DNA from 2 places in the Nostoc sp. UIC 10630 genome. Region 1 is predicted to be linked to the other one. Evidence: riboswitches for the same ligand, from Rfam matches in the RefSeq annotation. Region 1 holds a riboswitch; the other holds the start of a gene.
The links. A riboswitch is a leader RNA that binds a small molecule or an ion and turns the genes downstream of it on or off. The one in region 1 is predicted to bind cyclic di-AMP.
Positions count from the first base shown of each region.

Region 2: it holds a riboswitch for cyclic di-AMP, as region 1 does, so the genes downstream of both, ntrB (nitrate ABC transporter permease) here and G1O98_RS01735 (glycosyltransferase) in region 1, are expected to answer to the same signal.

Region 1 covers NZ_JAAGOG010000003.1:82,310-96,593, forward strand. The annotation lists gene G1O98_RS01730 (hypothetical protein) at 227-424, opposite strand; gene G1O98_RS01735 (glycosyltransferase) at 529-1,800, opposite strand; cyclic di-AMP (ydaO/yuaA leader) riboswitch at 1,962-2,176, opposite strand; gene G1O98_RS01740 (hypothetical protein) at 2,431-2,643, opposite strand; gene G1O98_RS01745 (alkaline phosphatase family protein) at 2,937-3,263, opposite strand; gene G1O98_RS01750 (DUF1350 family protein) at 3,743-4,741, shown strand; gene argC (N-acetyl-gamma-glutamyl-phosphate reductase) at 4,859-5,848, opposite strand; gene G1O98_RS40565 (hypothetical protein) at 6,118-6,249, shown strand; gene G1O98_RS01760 (MFS transporter) at 6,866-8,152, shown strand; gene glpK (glycerol kinase GlpK) at 8,157-9,671, opposite strand; gene G1O98_RS01770 (helix-turn-helix domain-containing protein) at 9,802-10,971, opposite strand; gene G1O98_RS01775 (hypothetical protein) at 11,922-13,214, opposite strand; gene G1O98_RS01780 (hypothetical protein) at 13,976-14,284, shown strand, end outside.
Region 2 covers NZ_JAAGOG010000058.1:15,273-20,672, forward strand. The annotation lists gene G1O98_RS15785 (ABC transporter substrate-binding protein) at 1-294, opposite strand, end outside; gene ntrB (nitrate ABC transporter permease) at 381-1,232, opposite strand; cyclic di-AMP (ydaO/yuaA leader) riboswitch at 1,330-1,566, opposite strand; gene G1O98_RS15795 (HAMP domain-containing sensor histidine kinase) at 1,982-3,172, shown strand; gene rnc (ribonuclease III) at 3,231-3,917, opposite strand; gene G1O98_RS15805 (NYN domain-containing protein) at 4,056-4,898, opposite strand; gene G1O98_RS15810 (hypothetical protein) at 5,305-5,400, opposite strand, start outside.

The DNA.
Region 1 (14,284 bases):
AAAATGCTGCCAAAACCGCAGCCAATTAAATTGACAAAAAGAGATTTTAAGAAGTGCCTCACCAAGTATTGTTGGCTTGATAGACTAATAGATTTGTTTTTCTGCGTTTAATAGAAAAACAAATCTATTAGTTTAAGGACTTCCAAAAAATAAATTATCCCAAATTATTTGTAGGGATGCACAGTTGTGCTTCCTGGAGATGAGATGTTTTTTTACTCTAAGTCCCTTATTTTGCCTCTGCCAGTATCCATCTGGAGTAAGCATCTTCGAGAAATCTGCTTTGACGACGAGTTCCTTTATGCTTGCTCACTCTGACTTTGAGGGTGGTTATGTACACTCCATCCATTACCTCATGCCCATAACCGAAAACTTGACCAATTTGCCCTGTTCTTTGATGCAAAGCATAATCCCCGATATGCAACATAATTCTGACTTCCTAATTAACTAGGTTGAGTAGTTTGTCGTTGGCTATTTGTGCGCGGCAAAATAACTCTGATGATATTAGTTCCGCGCATAAAGCTGTAAAAATTAAGCTGCAATTCGGAGTTGGGTATTGGGTGCAGTTTGAGCCAACAAACGAGTGTAAAGTTGAGTCAGTCGGAATCCGACACTGTACCAACTAAAGGCGATTTCTGTCCGTTGTCGAGCCGCTTCACCTAACTGGTCTCGCCAAGCTGGATTGGTAAGAATGCGGTCTATAGCAGTAGCAAAAGCGACTTCATCTTTAGGAGGTGCAAGTAATCCTGTAACTTCTGGTACAACAGTAAACTGCAACCCGCCAACATCACTAGCTATGACTGGTGTCTGACTAGCCATTGCCTCAATAGCAACTAAACCAAAAGGTTCATAGTGGCTGGGGACTACGCAGACATCAGCAGCGGCGTAGTAGAAGGGGAGAACAGTTTCATCTAGGCGACCAGCAAAGGTTGTACAATTTTCTAATCCGAGTTCATTCACTATGGTAGCAATGCGATCGCGTTCTATTCCATCACTCTGACCGGGACGGCTACCACCGCCAATTACTAGCTGGAGGTTAGCTTCACCTCTTAAATTAGACTTGGCAACGGCTCTTACCAAGGTTTCAATACCTTTGCGGCGGTCAAAGCGACCAACATAGAGAACCATTTTGGCATCTGGGGCAATTCCCAACTTTTCTCGCGCCGTAGTTCGCTGAATTCCCCCAAATTTGTCAGTATCAGTGCCACAGGGAATCATTTCAATATTCCCTTTGCTAGAAACGAGTACCCGCATGTGTTTCTGTTCTTGCGGACTGGTTGCAACTACACAGTCTATAGTTTCCAAGCAGGCTTTTTCTACAGCCAATCGCTGGGCTGCAATTACAGGAACATCACCAATACTTCTGTATTTAACGGCTCCTAAAGAGTGGTAGGTATGTACCTGAATCAGGGGTTGCTGTTTTTTCAACTCCATACCCACCCAAGATGATAACCAGTAGTTGGTATGAATTAAGGAGTAATGAAACCCTTGGCGCTGCTGAAATTTCTGGAATTCTTCGATGAATTCAGGTAAATGGCCAAACAAGTTATCTCGCCCGATAAACTCAGCTGGGCCAGCTTTTAACCGAATAGTACGACAGTTTGGACTATGTTGAGCGATCGCAGATTGTTCAGGATTACTACGACGAGTGAACATATCCACTTGCCAACCTTGCTGGGCTAAGGCATAACCTACTTGACGCACATAAACATTTTGACCCCCAGCTTCTTCTTGACCAATTTCAACGGCCGGGTCGCCATCAACAGAAATTAGGGCAATGCGATGTTTCTTATTCTGGAACATAGCTGATTTTCACCTCAAGGTAAATAATCCTGCCTCAAACGCCAGAAATCAAGATATTATTATCCTCTCTCAAGGTCGAGGGCAGGCACAACGAACCGCAAAGTTACCAGCCAAAGGACACTGACGAGAACAAGGCATTACTTGTTAAGAATGCTGCTCGTTCAGTCTCTTCTCAATGCCGACGAAGTTAGCTGACGGGCTAGGACTGAGAGATGTCCTTCTTAAGAAAGTTATGAGTTATGAGTTTAGTAACTTTTAACTCCTCACTATTAACTACTAACTTTCTTCAAAATACGCCCCAGGTTTGGTTCCTCCGCTCCGGTTTACCCTTTACAAATGTTTGTTGGGAATATAGTGGATTAGGCAGACTGATTTATTTTTCTTTAAATTTTTATAACCTTTAGTCATCAACTATGTCAACAGTATGAACAAAAAAATGGTGATGCTAATCACTTCAAAGCGCGTTGTAACTAGCTTTGAAGAATCAGACTGTAGGGGAAAGTTAGTGTTGTTGAGAAGCTCTCAAGAAGACACTTACTGATGTTGATTGCTACATTTTCTTTAGTTTCTGGGAATGAAATAATTTTGAGAGTTTCAAAGAGTTAAATATAGCAATGGCGTACTATTTTGCTAAACCAAGCGTCCAAGAGGAAAACCTCCAACGTCAAAATATCGAGTTGAGCCAACAGTTTGATACTTCAGGATCGTTTTTAATCCATTAGTACTTGGTTGGGATGTCAAAGTATTAGCTTTAAAAGTAACTTTTTTGACTCCTTTGACCAAAGATTCATGTAAAACACGACCCAATACGGTTCGGTTAAAGGGTAAAGGTTTTAAATACATCCTTTCCCCTTTACCCCTTACCCTTTACCCAGACCACAAGGAAAGTGAAAAATGCTTATCCGAACCGTATTGAAACAAGACCTATAAGTTCTTCTTGATGGGGAATATTCAAATTTAAAATCTTAGCTAAGGTAATAGCCACATCAGCTTAGAGACCCGGTGGCATCATCAATTATAATTGTGGATTTACCAGGTCTTTGAGTAATATCTTGAATTAATACTGTCCCAATCCTGCCAACGGCGGCAGTACTAAACCCAGCTTCATGTGCAGCATCTAAATAGGCTTTCTTCGTTTAAGTAATTACCATCAAAGTGTTGGCTAATTTCCCCCAAAACAGCATTTTTTCTAAAAAAAGAACGGGGTTGTTACTGGCGCTTTTGACAGAAAAGCCAACATTAATTGTATTGCTAAAATTACCAGTATCACCGAGATAATGTCCAGTTGCGATCGCAGAAGCATTAGCGGTAGTAAAAGTAGGAAACAACGAATGACTATTGACAAAACTTAAACCCTGTTGGCGAATTTCATGAAGATTAGGAGTTTCATCATCATTAACTTTGCTAGGTCGCAACCCATCGGTAATAAAAATTATTACACTGCGTTGGTAGCGTCTTAGCAAACCCTGAAGCTGTCAATACTGCAACAAGTGTAACTGTAGCTATTATCAGAAAAGTCTTATATATCTTAAGTAAAACCATTTTCTTACATCTCCAAATATAGGTATTTACGGATTTTTGGGGCTTTAGTATTTAATAAAACTATGTATAAAATTTTATTATCTATTAAAAGGAATACCAATTTTTCATCCCAGAATAAATTTAGATGGCTGCTTGACTTCCAGCCAATTGAAATGGACAATAGCAGTATTTATACTGGCTGTGAAGATATCAAGTATTTGAAGTTATATAAGTAAAGTTTATTAAATCATTGAAATATCTCTCTTTCATAAATGCTTTGAGAGCTACAAACGTTTACTATGTTATTGAACCGAGTATCTCAGTTTTGGGAAAATATTTTTTAAAGAATCCGAAAAGCAGCAACATCAGTTTGGAGATTAACTATACACGTACCAAAATGAGATGAACTCGTTGCTAAGTCATGGTTAATACAAATTTAAAACTGAGATTTAAACCCGTTTCTCACAGTTGGGTTGCTCTGCATCCACAGCCTAAAGGAGTAATTCAATTTATTGCAGGGGCTTTCTTTGGTACATTTGGCCCCATGCTTTTTTATCGCTATCTACTTCAGTCTTTATTTAATCAGGGATACACGATTATTCTTCTGCCGTTTAATTTTACTTTTAACCATTATGTAGAAGCTGGTTTTTTGATGAGAGAGCAGTATGAGATTTTGCCAGAGCTTGTGAGGATGGCAAGTGTTGAGGGATATGATTATGAAGCCTATCTAGATGATAAAAACTTTTCTTGGATTGGACATAGCCTTGGCTGTAAATATATTTCCCTGTTAGAAGGATTTACCGCTCTGCCAGATGATATTCAAAAAAGAGAACCTTTTATTCGGAATCTGCTATCTCATACTTCAGATAAGTCCCAAATAGAAAGTGTAATTAAAGATATTAACATTCTCGTCGAGGAACTTAAACGAAAAATTATAGAAGATCAGAAACTAATTTATAGTTACATAGGTCGGGAAATTAAAATTAATAGTGTCTTTATTAGAGGGCAAGTTTCTATCCTCTTAGCACCTGATATTAGCGATACAGCCAGTGCAATTCGCCCTCAATTTTTAGCCGATATCATCGATAATCTTGGTTTGGGTGTAAAACCAAACCCTGAAGAAACCAAGAATTTAATCAAGGATAGTGGGTTATTTAATATCATGGGTTTAGTCTGTTTTAAGTCTGATAAGATTGCTAAGTTAACCTGTGAATGGTTTACTGATATTTTGAAAAGACCACCTCAAAAATTTCTCGAAACTTTAGACGGTGGGCATTTAAAACCTTTAGGTATTCAATTAGGTAATACTGTCATTAATCTTTTTGACAAACCTTTAATTGAGTCAGTTCAAGATCGAAATAGAGGCTTTGAGCATCATGTAATTGAATTACTTGAGGCACTCAAAGAAGAATCAAAATAATGGGCATTGGGAATTGGGAATTGGGCATTGAGAAGAGGCAAGGGAGACAAGGAAGAGACTTGTTCAATAATTTCCCCCTGCTCCCCTGCTTCTTCCCCATTCCCTAATGCTTTTTCATCACAATCCCAATTCTTCTGGAAAGCCCAGCATGATGTTTAGGTTTTGGATTGCAGCTCCTGATGCGCCTTTGCCCAAGTTGTCGAGACGAGCAACTAGCAATGCTTCTTTGGTGGTGTCATTGGCGAATACAAAAACCTGAACAATATTAGTGCCGTTCACTGCGTAGGCGTAGCCCGTCGTAGACATCGCATCCAAAAATATTCCGTCTCGCAGCAGAGTAGAATCTTGGAATGGAGCAACCTGCACAAATTTTTCACCTTGGTAGTAATCAGCGATCGCTTCATAGATTACCTCACCTGATGGTGGATTATCCAAAGTTCCTAACGGCAAAGGCACTTGAACTAGCATCCCTTGCTCAAAATCCCCTACTGAAGGTACAAATAGTGGCGGCGATGCTAACCCTGAATAATAATGCATTTCCTTGACATGCTTATGTCCAAACTGCAAACCGTAGATTCCATAAGGATATAGTGACTCGCCCCCGGCTTGCTGTTCATGGAAGGTATGGTATTGTTTGATAAGATTCTTTCCGCCACCAGAGTAACCTGATACTGCATTCACGGTGATGGGAAAATTACTTTTTAAAAGTCCCTTAGCAATCAACGGACGGATACAGGCTAAAAATCCTGTGGGATAACAGCCTGGATTGCTGACAAACTGAGCGCTGGCGATTTTCTCTCGCTGTCCTGGATTGAGTTCGGGGAACCCATATATCCAGCCATTAGCTGTCCGATGGGCACTACTAGCATCAAGGATTTTAACCGTAGTACTACTTACTAAGCTAACAGCTTCGCGGGCTGCATCATCAGGTAGGCAGAGAATAACAACATCGACGGCATTAATTAGTTTAGCTCGCTCACTTGCATCTTTACGTTTAGATGCCTCAATGCTAACTAACTCGATATCATCCCGTTGATTGAGACGTGAATAAATTTGTAAGCCTGTGGTTCCTGATTCGCCATCAATGAAAATCTTAGGTTTAGTAATCATGCGGGGAGTATCCTTAGATGTCAGTAGTATTTTAAAACAGCTATCAGTTATCAAAGTTCAAGATGGGAATTTACACCCCAAATCAAACTTACCACGCAATAGTTCTGGGGAACTCTGACTCGCAACTGTTTACTCTGCACCTTCTGAAGGATCTTCAAAAAGGCTTTAAATATCTCTTGTCCTATGCGGAAAACGGATGGTTTCAACCCTTTAATTTATAAGGTGGTAAAAAATTAGATAATTACCGACTGAAAAACTCCGCAGACTTGGCATTAACAAGTCACGCTTTCTTCCCCTACTTGGGCTTTACACCAGTATTTTATCGCTTTCTATCTTCTGCGATCGCACGTATGAATACCACCTCAACTTGGCGTATTCTTCATCTTCACCAGGAATAATTCCCAAAAGCCTTCTTTATGCAAGGCTTTCAGCTTACCAAGCTTGCTATTCAACGCTTTGACGAGCTGTTTCCAAGTTCTACTTTGTCCTGATCTTACTGCTAAATACACCTGGAGAATACCTGACTTATTCTTGCTATCTCTCAGTACAATCGCGGTTTACAGTATTTGTTCCAAATTGTTGGAGTGTAAATTGCCAAAAACCTTGCAGATTCATAATTTGAGATTTTTTACAAAAATATTTTCCAATTGATGATTTAAGTGCGGCATCTGGGAACAATCTATGGAACTCAGATTTTTGTTCGGTACTTAGCACTTACTAAGCGCTTAAGAAAAGAACATAAACCTGTTTAAAATACTGTCCCAGTTTACCAAAATAACCCGTGAGTAAAAAACTAGAAACCTTAAAAGTATTTATTCTATTTTAGAGAAACAATAACCGAAAGAATCTAAATTAAAACAGTAATAAATAACACAGGTATTTGTCGCTCTTTCAACTGAGAGATAGATTTTTCATAGCTTTATTTTCCCAATTTTTAACATTCTAAATGCGGATTTTTCAAGCCGGATTTTGGTATGGAATAAAAACTTACCTACACTTGCAGTATCTATAAAAATGCCTAACTCTAAAATTCAAAAAGACCTTCGTCATAACTTAACGGTCAATGTTGTTGAAAGTGCATTTTTTGGTTTAGGAGCTGGTTTTGCCTCTTATATCACGATTATTCCTCTATTTGTTAGTGGTTTAACCAATTCTGCATTGCTCATTGGTCTGATCCCAGCTATTCCGCGTTTAGGTTGGCAACTACCTCAGCTATTAACAGCTGATAGAATAGCTCGATTACAGTATTACAAACCAACTGTAATGTGGTTGACAATTCACCAGAAACTTCCTTTTTTAGGATTAGCACTGGTTGCTTTGTTAGAGCTACAACTCAATCACCAAACTATCTTATATTTGACATTCGCCATCCTCATTTGGCAGGGACTAGGTAGCGGATTTAGCGCTCCTGCTTGGCAAAGTATGGTTGCTAAAATTGTTCCATCGGGAAGGCTTGGCATTTTTTACGGTGCTTTAGCTGCGGCTGCTAATCTAATGAGTATTATTGGTGCTTTGAGTGCTGGTTTACTGCTCAAGCAAATTGCCCAGCCATTTAACTTTGTTCTCTGTTTTTTGTGTGCCAGCCTTGCGATGGCTCTATCTTGGTTTTTTATGTCTAGGACGCGAGAGCCAGTAAACAAATCATTATCGACTATTGAAACTAGACGTGAATTTTGGGCCAGTCTTAATGTGATTCTCCGGTGCGATAAGAATTTCCGTTACTTTGTGGTCGCACGTATGCTTTCACAATTAGCCTTAATGCCACTTCCCTTCTATACCCTCTATGCCGTACACCATCAAGGTATGGGAGAAGCATCTATTGGATTAATTACTGGCGTGCTGATGGGAACGCAAACTATTGCTGGATTGGTTTTGGGTTGGGTAGGCGATCGCTGGGGTAACAAGTTGGTCTTGGAAGTTGGTTCTGTTGTTTGTGCTTTCAGTTCGGTTCTAGCTGGGCTAGCAACAAATATAAACTGTTTTTACTTGGTATTTATAGGAGCGGGAATAGGTATGAGCGCTCTGCAAAATATTGCTGCGGTAATGACCTTAGAGTTTGGTAATCAGCGTCAACGACCAGCCTATATTGGTCTTGGTAATACCCTTGTTGCCCCTGCCACAATGCTTGCTCCCCTTTTAGGTGGATGGATAGTGGATAATATTGACTATAGAACTGCCTTCTTGGTGGCAGCTATAGGTGGATTAGTTACAGCACTAGTTTTGCACCTAGGAGTGCGCGATCCACGTTATCTGGAACAAAATTTTAGTAACCATTCAGTTGAAGTTTTGCCTGAGCAGTAAGCATTTACTCCTCCCAAGCCAGAGTGCGTTTCACTGCTTTTTGCCAAGTATCAAAGTTAGATAATGGCCTATCGCTCCTCGGTTCAAACACACGCTCAATTTGCCGTTGCTGCACCAGCGCTTCGTAGCTCTCCCAAAATTCTATAGCTAAACCTGCTGCAAATGCTGCACCCTGAACGGTCGTATCGCGCATTATCGGACGTTCAACTGGAATACCTAATACATCAGCCTGAAATTGCATCAAAAAATTATTTTCGCAAGCACCACCATCTACGGTTAATCGACCAACTGGAGTACTGCTAGATGAATTAATTGCCTGTACTACTTCCAAAACTTGATACGCGATCGCTTCCAACACGGCGCGTACTAGATGCTCTGGTTGGACACTGGCGGTAATGCCGAAAAAAGCTCCCCTAGCACTCATATCCCAATATGGTGCGCCCAGTCCACTAAATGCAGGCACAAAGTAGACTCCGCCATTATCTGTCACCTGATTTGCCATCGTTTCACTTTCAGCAGCAGTTCTAATTAGCTTGAGGCGATCGCGCAACCATTGAATACAAGCTCCACTAGTAAACATACTACCTTCTAAGGCATAGCCTATATCCAATGCTCCACTTGGATTTGATTGTGTCCATGCCACCGTAGAAATAAGTTGATGGTGCGAGCGCACAATTCGATTGCCTGTGTGAGCTACCAAAAAGCTACCAGTTCCGTAAGTACATTTCATCAAACCGGGGCGATCGCAACCATGACCAAATAGAGCTGCTTGTTGATCCCCCAAGATCGCAGTAATCGGAATTTCAGCACCCAACAAAGCCGCATCAGTAACTCCAAATACTCCTAAACTAGGCTGAATCTGGGGCAAAATATGAGCCGGAATTTGAAACAGATTTAGTAAATTCTCATCCCAATCACAGGTTTTGAGATTCATCAACATTGTCCGGCTGGCGTTGCTGTGGTCAGTAGCATGGACTTTTCCACCTGTAAGATTCCACAGCACCCAGGTATCAATAGTACCTGCTAAAACATTGTTTAGGTCAACGTCTGTAAACTTATCTAATAGCCACCTAAGTTTGGTAGCAGAGAAATAGGCATCAATGATTAATCCAGTGCGATCGTAAATTTCATCAGCATAGCCTTGCTCTTTTAACTCGTGACAAAGGGGAGCAGTGCGACGATCTTGCCAAACGATCGCTCTATGGAGTGGTTTACCAGTAGTTTTGTCCCAAATCAAGCAGGTCTCACGCTGGACAGTTAGTCCCAATGCTGCGATCGTTGATGGAGTAATCTGGGCATTCTTAATGGCGGTTTCTATCACCCAACAGGTATCTTCCCAGATTTGTTGAGGGTCATGTTCTAACCAACCGGGCTGAGGATAATACTGAGTTAGTTCTTTGTATGCCTGCCCAACAATCTTACCGTCTGCGTTAAACACAAAGGCGCGGTTGCCTGTTGTACCTAAGTCTAATGCTAAGATGTAGCCCGATGATAGAGTTGTGTTGCCAAGTGTGTGCATAGCTGCTTTGACATACTGCGTAGGTGTAGCCCAACCTAGGCATAATGATTTTAGAAATGCGTATTAAATCACATATACATTATTTTGTGTACATTTAGGTCATCTTTTCTCACCAGATACCCATCTGTAATTAATGGAAATCTTTCAAGATGATGTGTTTTTTTGAGTCAAAACTGATAATACCTTCTTCTTGTAATTTACCCATCAATCGTGTAATTGTTACCCTGGTAGTACAACAGGCGCTAGCAATATCTTCGTGAGTAAAGCGAACACTTAGGCGAGTTCCCTCCGGCACAGTTTCACCCACTTCTCGTTTCAAAAGTTCTAATAGATAGTGCAAGCGCTCTTGTACTCTTCGCCTTCCAGAAATAGCTAAAAAAGATTCTGTTTGCCGTAACCTCTGATTGATTTTTGGTAAAAGCGTATGGCTCAGATTTGGAGAAGCCTCTATCTCTGCCGCGTAAATTGATACCAACTTAACATCAGATAAGGCTGTTGCTTGGTAGATATTTAAAGAAGTCAAACTAGAGCCAAAAACCATTCCTGCTGTTGCCAATCCTATCAACACTTCTTCACCCGTTTCACAGTAAGTACTGAGTTTGACCAAACCCAGAGAAACATACCAAATTACTAGTGGATTGAGGGGAATAGTTTCTCCTTTAGAATATTTATGCACTTGACCATCGTTGAACAAGTCGTCGTCATTCTTGACTGTTCCGGATTCTAAATACTGACGGTCACTAATATTACGCATCATCCAGCGCAGAGAGATTGCCTTACCTTGATGATTGCGGACAACTGTTACTGTCAAAGCTCCATCAAAGGACTCACCATGACGTTTTTGCAAGCTTACCAATAACTCTTCAACTCTGTCTGATTCAGATAATTGGATGAGTTCGCACCGAACCTGTTGACGTTCTCCTAGAGAAACAAAGTTCATCATTGGTTTACCCACCAAAAAATGCTTTGAAACATTGAGTAACCTCGCTGCGGTATGGTTAGCTTCTTGAATGATTCCTTCTGTATTAGTCACTAAATAGCCGTCCGGCGCAAACTCGAATAAATCTTGGTAGTGTTGGCGTTCTGCTTCTAGCCTATTTCGTGTTTCTAATAGTTCCTCATTTTGCTGATACAGTTCTTGTGCCGCTAACTGTACTATCTTTAAGGTGTTATAGAGTTCCTTTAAAGCTTGCGGCAGTAGATCCGGTGGAATCCAAGGTAATACACTAGCAGTTTGGTATAAATCTGCTAAACGCTTGTGTAATATTTCTGTACGTTGGATAAATTTTTCTATGTTCACCTTAAATTGCCGCTACTTGTTTGCAGAGGTTGAGCAAAAAAAATCTACTAGGTAAGAAATTATGGAGTGTCTATTAATACTTATAGATGTTTGAATACTTTATTACATCAAGCCTACGGTATTTTGATAGTTATTACGTCTACCTTTGGTCGGACAATTCGGTAAAATCAGCCAATAGGAGCGCCTAACTTGCTGAACTAAGATTAGGCTCATTTATAACCAAACTAATAAACCAGTAAAAATTGTGACTAGTAGACAAACTTAGATAAGACAGCATAACCAGAAAAAACCCGTTCTCAAGCTGAATTTCTCGCTATTGTTTAAGCCACTTTGTCATTCCCCCAATGAATGATTTAGTATTAATGATAATTATTTTCAATATTACCTAGAATAACTCATAATATTTTCCCTAACTTCCATCACAAGAATCAAGCCACCACCACCAAAGACATATAATCTAAGTTAAGTTTATTTGTGCTTATGAATACATTTATTGGTAACAAATTTCACAACAAGATTTCCAACTTCTGTAAAAAGTAGGGAATCAAAGTCTTTCGCTCTTAAAATCAATTATGGAATTCTCTAGCACAGGCAAAGGAAAACTGAAGTTTGCCAGTCATATAAAATAGCAAACTGAATTCTAATTACTGAATTCTGTTTGGTAAATTAAAAATAGACGTATAGGAAATCACATAACAACTTAACAATTATCCGCCTCTTTAGTTAGAGGATAAATGAAGCAGTCAGCTGATGTAATTTAACAATGCGTAACAGCTAATCAACGCGCAAGTTATGAGGAGTGATGGATGAGGTGTCAATACTATAAAATCTCGTCACTCCCTTTTATTTGCTTCAATTTACAGCGCTTTTCAAGTAATTGAACTGCACTGTCCTACTCTCAACTCCTGGTCTCAGTTGTGGTGTAAATACTTAAAATATGCTGTATTAACTTAACGGATGCCATCATTATCAATAGCGCTGTAGCTATCGCTGGGGAAAAGCCCTAACCAGGGGTCAGAACTAGGAGTTAAAAATAGTTGGGCGTATACTTGCTCATTTAGGGCTTCCACACTGCTTGTTTGCTTTCCTTGCATAAACCATTGATGAATTTGGCTGTGTAGCATATATTCATTTCTGACTGTATCTAAAGCCATTGTGGTTTCAAATTTTTTCACTATGATCGGCAAATTATCTTCTTTCGTGTTGACAGGCTGAGACTTTTTAGCTCTGATCAAAGAGATGCTATTTTGATCTAGCTTGACATCAGCGGCATAGAGTTGAGCGATTTTGTTCCAAACTTCCTGGTCGGTAATTTCAGCTAAAGCATTTTGATTCCGTTCAGCATCAGACTGAAAAGCACTCAGCATTGGCGTTTCAACTCTCATCTTAGAAACTGCTAAAGAACTTGCTCTTTCTGCTGTAGGAGGCTGACTGGGATTGCTCGGAACTTTCACCAACTTAGGGAGAGACTGGATACCCAGGCGGGATAAATCTGCAACCCATTGGGCTTGGATAGAGTTTAAACGATCGCTGTGGTATTTTCTTAAAAAAGCCTCGCGATCGCTTTTTGCAAGTTTACTATAATCTTTTACCGCTACTTCAGCCTGCTGTAACTGACGTAAAAATTCTCTGGGACTATATAATCCTGGAATTGCGTCGATTGGACGACCCGATGCATCTAATATATAGTGAATGCTATTACCTGTAATTGTTCGCTCCAACTTGCGTCCATCGCCAAAATCAATCGTTACTTTAGGTACAGGGCGCACCGATTGCCAGTGCAAGATAAAGTGGTCTTGAAGGAGCTTAGAAATTTCACCATTCGGATACAGCGCTACCCTGAAAAACCTACTATTGGCACAACTCAAATCCTGATCCAGTCTGCCCAGCAAACGCAGAGATAAAATAGGTTTACCACTAGTTCTAGCAGCAGCTTTGGCTTGTTCTATGTCAGTGTACCAGTACAGGCGAGAGGCATAACAATCTCGTTGTTGACAGAGTTCGTCTAAAGCTACCCGGAGTGCAGAAGAAGGTAGAACTGCATCTGAAGAATTAATATCTAGCGTATTCCTATGAGATTTGAGAAATAGTTGTAACCCGCTTGGACCTTGTTTCCGAAGTACTGAAACTTCTTGAGATAACTTGGAGATTTCAGCTACAGGAGTTTGAGCATCAGCTGTCTGCAAAAGACTGAAGCTGGCTAGCATGAGTGCGAAAGGATATTTGAAGATTTTAAATTCCATATATTTCCAGAAAAATAGGGGCGTGGGTATCGTTATTCCTAACTAGAGAAGTCTAGTCTAACTTGTAAGAATCTCCAGATGCTCTGAAAGTTTCAGGTGGGATAGTAAAGCTTAAAATCTCAACAGCTCAAAAAATTATCACTTGATTGCTGGCTGGTTCCTCTGATACGAGCGGGATGCGGCTTTAGGATGTATGGAGATAAACGAATAGTATCTATTACTGAACGTATACACGTATTTATTTACAGAAGCTACTTCATAAAGCTCAGGTTTTATTAAAAGTTCATATACTTTCTGCTTTAGTTACTTAAATATGCGAGTTAAGAGTTGATTTCTTATAAACTAGCTTTATTAAAAAATCAGTAGTATTCCTCTTTTAGTAATAGGTCAAATACAACTAAAGTATAAATGGTTGTGCTGGCTTAGTTGATGAACAAAAACGTCAGCTATTTCAGGTGTATATATTTTATATCTCTCTAACAGACTGATTCAGCAGTCTTGAAATAGCCATTCTCTTTTTATTAAAGGGAAATTTACATCACCCTTAATTTATAGGGATTTGACTCGGTACGCTTAAGCTTTTTCAGATAATTAATTTACTAGTAAGTGCTAGTATTCATTCACTTATGAAACCCGAAAATCAGGTTCCATAGGGCAACATTGCCATGATTTACATCCTATAGCTACGGTTTATTTCTAACTAGGAGCAAGCACAACTTCTTGAAAATTTGAATATTTACCAACCCATTTTGCAAATCTCCATGCAACAATATTTTTCTCATTTACTCATACTGGCATTAGGAACAACTTCGACTTTGATAATTACTCCATGTCAAGGTCAAACTCCGGTAAAGCCCAACAATCAAAATACTGAGAATATTAGTTCCCTATCTTCAAATTCACCTTCGGCTATTCCATTGAGTGATTCTGCTAATTCTACTAATAACAAACCAACTATCCTCTCTGAGGTAAGCAATAACTCTTCTGCTGCGAATGCAAATATAGCTGCAACGAAGCCAAAGCCACGGCTTCCTATATTCAGCAGAATTTTTCCCACACCTTCGATGCAG
Region 2 (5,400 bases), on a different contig from region 1:
GGTGGCCCAGCTAGCCTCGCGGTTGAGTGTGACGTTCAAACCATATTTGCGGAAGAAGCCTTTTTTCCAGGCGATCGCAAATGGCGCACAATCATTAACGGGAACGTAACCAATGGTGAGATCGGATTTTTCTAGGTCTTGCGATCTAACTACTGGTTGTACAGCCAAGGCTTCTTCTGTTAGCCCTTTGGCCGATCTATCTCCTGAAATTCCACAGGAGGACAGCGCTATCCCAGTTGTGGTTGCTCCTATTCCCTTAATAAAATCTCGTCGAGTCCAGTTTATATCACCCATTTTTATAGCTCCATTTGTGATGAATTGCTCACGCAGAAGCGCAGAGTCTGGTTACATCTTGCTGTTTTGATCGCAGTCAAATTTTGTTAGTTGGAAGTTTTTGGGCGATGGGTTACTAATTCTTCGAGTTTGCCCACGGCGTAATCCAAAACTAACCCAGTTAAGCCAATTATGAACACAGCTAAAAAGACTGAACTCAGGTTTAAACGACTCCATTCATCCCAGACGAAAAAGCCGATACCAATACCACCTGTAAGCATTTCCACAGCAACGATTACTAGCCAAGCTATACCTAAACTAATCCGTAAACCTGTAAAAATATATGGTAAACTTGCAGGCCAAATTATTTTGGTAATCCGTCTCCAACGGGGCATTTCTAGCACTTGTGCCACATCTAAATAATCTTTGGGAACGCTAGAAACTCCTAAAGCGGTATTAATAATTGTCGGCCATAAGGAGGTAATGAAAATGACAAAAATGGCTGAAGGATCTGCTAAATTGAAAATTGCTAAGGCGATAGGAAGCCAAGCTAAGGGTGATACGGGTTTAAAAATTTGAATGATCGGATTAAGCGCTAGCATTGCCGGTCTAGACATCCCAATTAAAAACCCCACAGGAATCGCTACTACCGCTCCTAACAAAAAACCCAGTAATACCCGGCGCAGACTTGCGATCAACAACCAACCAATTCCCAAGTTACCTGGGCCTCTTTGGTAGAAGGGATTTAAGATGTAGTCTAGATTAGCAATGAGCGCTTCTGGTGGAGTGGGCATTAATTCATGGTTGGCAAGTGCAATAATCCACCACAGCACAATTATTCCCAAGAAGCCCAATACTGGTAAAATAAACACATCTCTGAGGACGACAGGTTTTGTCTTTTTCCAGGCAGCTTGTGTTGCGATCGCTGCGATCGCAGCCAGATTTAGTTGAAATATCATTTACGACCTCAACAGATTTAAGTGCAGGTACAAAGAATCCGAGCAGTACCAGCCTTGGACACCGATTAGATCGGAACATTATAAAAATGCCGTCTCTTCAGTCTCCTCCCAATGCCTACGAAGTTAGCTGACGGGCTAGGGCTGAGAGATGCCCTTCTTTTTAGAGTGCTGAGTATCGAGTGCTGTTAGCGGTAGCGGGGCGTTTAGCCCGTGCTGAGTTAACTCTTCACTTCTCACTTTTAACTCTTCACTTTCTATGAGATACGCCCCACAATTTGGTTCCTCCGCTCCAGCGTTATGCACTGTGACACGCTGAATTAGGCTGACTTACTCTAATGGATACTAAATTATGCACAATATAACATTGATGCTCAGTAAAAGCCATCTGTTCGATGATAAATATTGTTGATTTTAATACTGCAATTCGGCGCATCTCCTTGATTTTTGGGAATAAATAAAATTTATATTTTTACTCTGTTGTAAGTGAATTACTTGCAAACAAAGCTAAATAATATAATTGAGTCAAGCATTAATATTGTTATCCGCTTGCTTAATATTTATTAATATAAAATAAATTATACTTGAGAAATTTCAGATACGGAGAGTTAATCAGCAAATAAACGAATATGTAAAATCTATTTCTTTTGGTAGGTGAATTAAATTCCTAAACTTGGTAAAAAACCACTGCAATCGCTAAACTAATTGGATATGGCAGTTTGCTCATCTATCTCCTAGCTGAATTTAACATAATGGATTTTAGTCAAGTACTGGCTGAAAAAACGGACACCATCCTCGATAAATGGATTACAGCAGTTCGCAAGGATAGACGGATTGAAAGTGCTGATGACCTATCTTATACAGCAGTAAAGGATCATATCCCTGATGTTTTACAAGCAATGGTAACAGTGCTTTCAAAATATCAGGATAATGATATTCAGTCGATAGTTACTGCTAGTTTTCAGCATGGAGCTATTCGAGCAGAACAAGGTTTTGACCCAGCAGAAATTGCCAGAGAATATCATCTGCTGCGAACGGTAATATTTGATGCTCTACAAGCAGATTTATTAGAGGGAACACCTGTAGATATAATTCGTTCCATGCGTTTGATTGACGCTATCATAGACGAAGCGATCGCTCGATGTTTTAAGAGTTATGTTGACGAACGCTTGCGAGAATTACAGCAGTTGCAATTATCACTAACGCTCCATAATGAAGAACTTACGCGCTTAATGAGCGCCAATCAAGAGTATCTTTCGCAACTAGCCCACGAATTGAAACATCCTCTAACTTCCATTATTGGTTACTCGGATCTGTTTTTACGCCAACAACGACGCAAGACACAGATAAAAGACACCTCAACCAATTTAGAACATATTGAGAGGGTACTACGTAACGGTAGACAATTACTCCACCTAATTAACGATGTATTAGAACTTTCGCGCTATGAAGCAGGACAGATAAAACTTCAACTAGCACCCACAGATGTGCCTGAATTAATCAATAATATCTGTGAAATGTTGGAACCTCTAGCTGCTGGGAAAAATTTAAAAGTCGTAGTAGATTGCGATCGCGCTCCCAAAGAACTAATCACAGATCCTTTTCAATGCCAACAAATTATTACAAATCTTATTAGTAATGCGATTCGCTATACAGAGTCGGGGACTATTATTATAATGTGTCAGGTGTTGGATAACGAGAGATGTGCGATCGCAGTTTCTGATACTGGAATTGGTATTGCACCAGAAAACCAAGACCAGATATTTGAACCCTACTTTCGCGTCAGTTTTAGCGATCGTCCCTATCTTCCTGATAGTACAGGATTAGGGTTAGCGATCGTTTCGCGGTTAGTAAAATTACTACAAGGTCAAATTAACTTAGTTTCTGAGGTGGGAGTTGGTTCTACTTTCACTGTAATTTTGCCCTTACAAATAGAGAGTTGATTTCGCGCCAAGACCTAAAATTTTTGTCTACACCTCTGCGTGAAATCAAAAAACATTTTTACAACAATCCTTGTTTTTTCAACTTAGTTAGCGCATCCTCAGCAGCAGCTTTCTCTGCTTCTTTCTTATTGCGTCCCTTACCTTCGCCATAAATTTTTTCATCTACCAATACTTTGGCTATGAATTCTGGTGCATGAGAAGGGCCACCTATTTGTTCTGTGAAATATTTAGGAGGAGTGGGGGTAACGTTGCGTTGCACCCATTCTTGAAAGCGATTTTTTGAGTCTACATTAGAACGAGACACAACTATGTGCTTAGGATCTACAGAATCAAATAGTGGTTCTATAATTGCGCGAACTGCTTCAATATTGGAATCATTATCCAAATAGTAAGCGCCAAGAACTGCTTCAAAAGTGCTACTAAGTAAATTAGGGTTTTGGTAGCCTCCATCTCGAATTGCGCCTTTTCCTAACCGCATCCTAAAGTCTAAACCTACCTCCTCGGCGAACTTTGCTAATTGTTTCTCATCTACCAACGCCGAACGCCGCCGTGTTAATTCATCTTCTCCCATTTCTGGGTGACAACTATATAGATACTCACCACTTAAGAAATTCAGCAAAGCATCACCGAGAAATTCTAGCCGTTCATTGTGTTCGCCTTCTCCGGGGTTTTCATGAACGTAAGAACGGTGGGTAAGTGCTTGTCGCAGAAGTTTTTCATTATGGAATATTAGAAGTTTGTGCATTTTATCTTGTGTCTTCTTGCAGAAATTGACTGTTGGGAAATTTGACAAGTGTGATTATCTTCAGACATGAAAAAACCGCAAATTGCGGTGTCTTACTAAAACCCAGTTTTCTATTCAACTGGGTTTTTCAAAGTTATATTAGGCAGCCAGTGTATCTAAATCAGTTAAAAATAACTCCTGATTTTGCTTTCTGACTTTGCCATCCTTGACAGCAACATCAATAAACTGGCTAAAACTTTTAAATTTCTTGCCATCATCTGTAGAAATAGATAAATATCCTTGATACTTAGCACAACGTTGACGCATCAATTTATCAATGCGACCAAATACGGTAGGTTTACCCTGGCTTGAGATAGTTTTGATAGCTTCAATTAGATACTCTATAGCCTCATGGTAATTAATTCGAGACATAATGGAAATAATTTGATGCTGATTTATATGGCTAATTAATTGGGGTAAATCATCTAAAAAGTAAAATTCATCAGCCAATTCTTTAAGCTTTTGTTTTACATTACCAATTTGAGCAAGGATGATAGCTTGTTTCCCCAATTTTTGCAGATTATGAACCAATTTTATAAAGTCTCCATCTCCAGATATAAGCATAATTATATCTGGAGACATATTACTGTGAATCTCCTCCAAGCAGTCGGCTATTAATTGGTTATCTGCACTATTTTTTAAAGGACAAGGAACATCAAGACAGTTAAAACCAAGATTGCCTAAATCATTTTTTACCGCAACTTGATCTTGTCGCTGTGAATTATAGTAGACATTTGTGCTAATTATACGCCCTTTCAATTTGGCTAAATCCAGCAATGATTTAGCCTGAGATGGACTTAATTTAGCGTTTTGATAATCCCAATAAATAGAAATTAGAGGTAGCTGTTGACTTGTTTGTTTTTTGGAAGATTGATTAGCGTGCGACATTGTTATATATCCAGTATTTTTTGGTAAACTGGACAGCTTCAACAAATTACACATCTAGCAGCGTAGCTTTATAAAGGTAATTGATACTTAAAAAGTACCTCCCTATCATTAAGCTCTCTTCTCTACTCGCAAGTTTAACTAGTTTCAGTCTCAGCAGCATAATTGCTGTGTTACCAGCAACATTTCGCATGATCCGCTATGCTAAACATTCATTCAGATGGGTTACTTTCTCTTTGACATTGTAGTCAACTGTTGAACCTGATATGAGGCTGAATCTTTAGCTTAACGGATCATGCAAAATGTTGCTGGTAACATAGCAATTGTGCTGCTGAGACAGCCGCCAGTGCTTATACTTTAGAGGTTGTGCTTTATAATGCAGTTGTTTACTGTCTCAATTACAGAATTGCATGATATAAGTTATATTGTCAAGTATATCAGTTGTAAATAAATGTAACCTATTTTACGGCTTGTATGGCGCGATCGCACCATACAAAATACCTAAAATCTTTTTAATATCCTTTATATAATATTCACTCAAATCAATCGAAACTACATT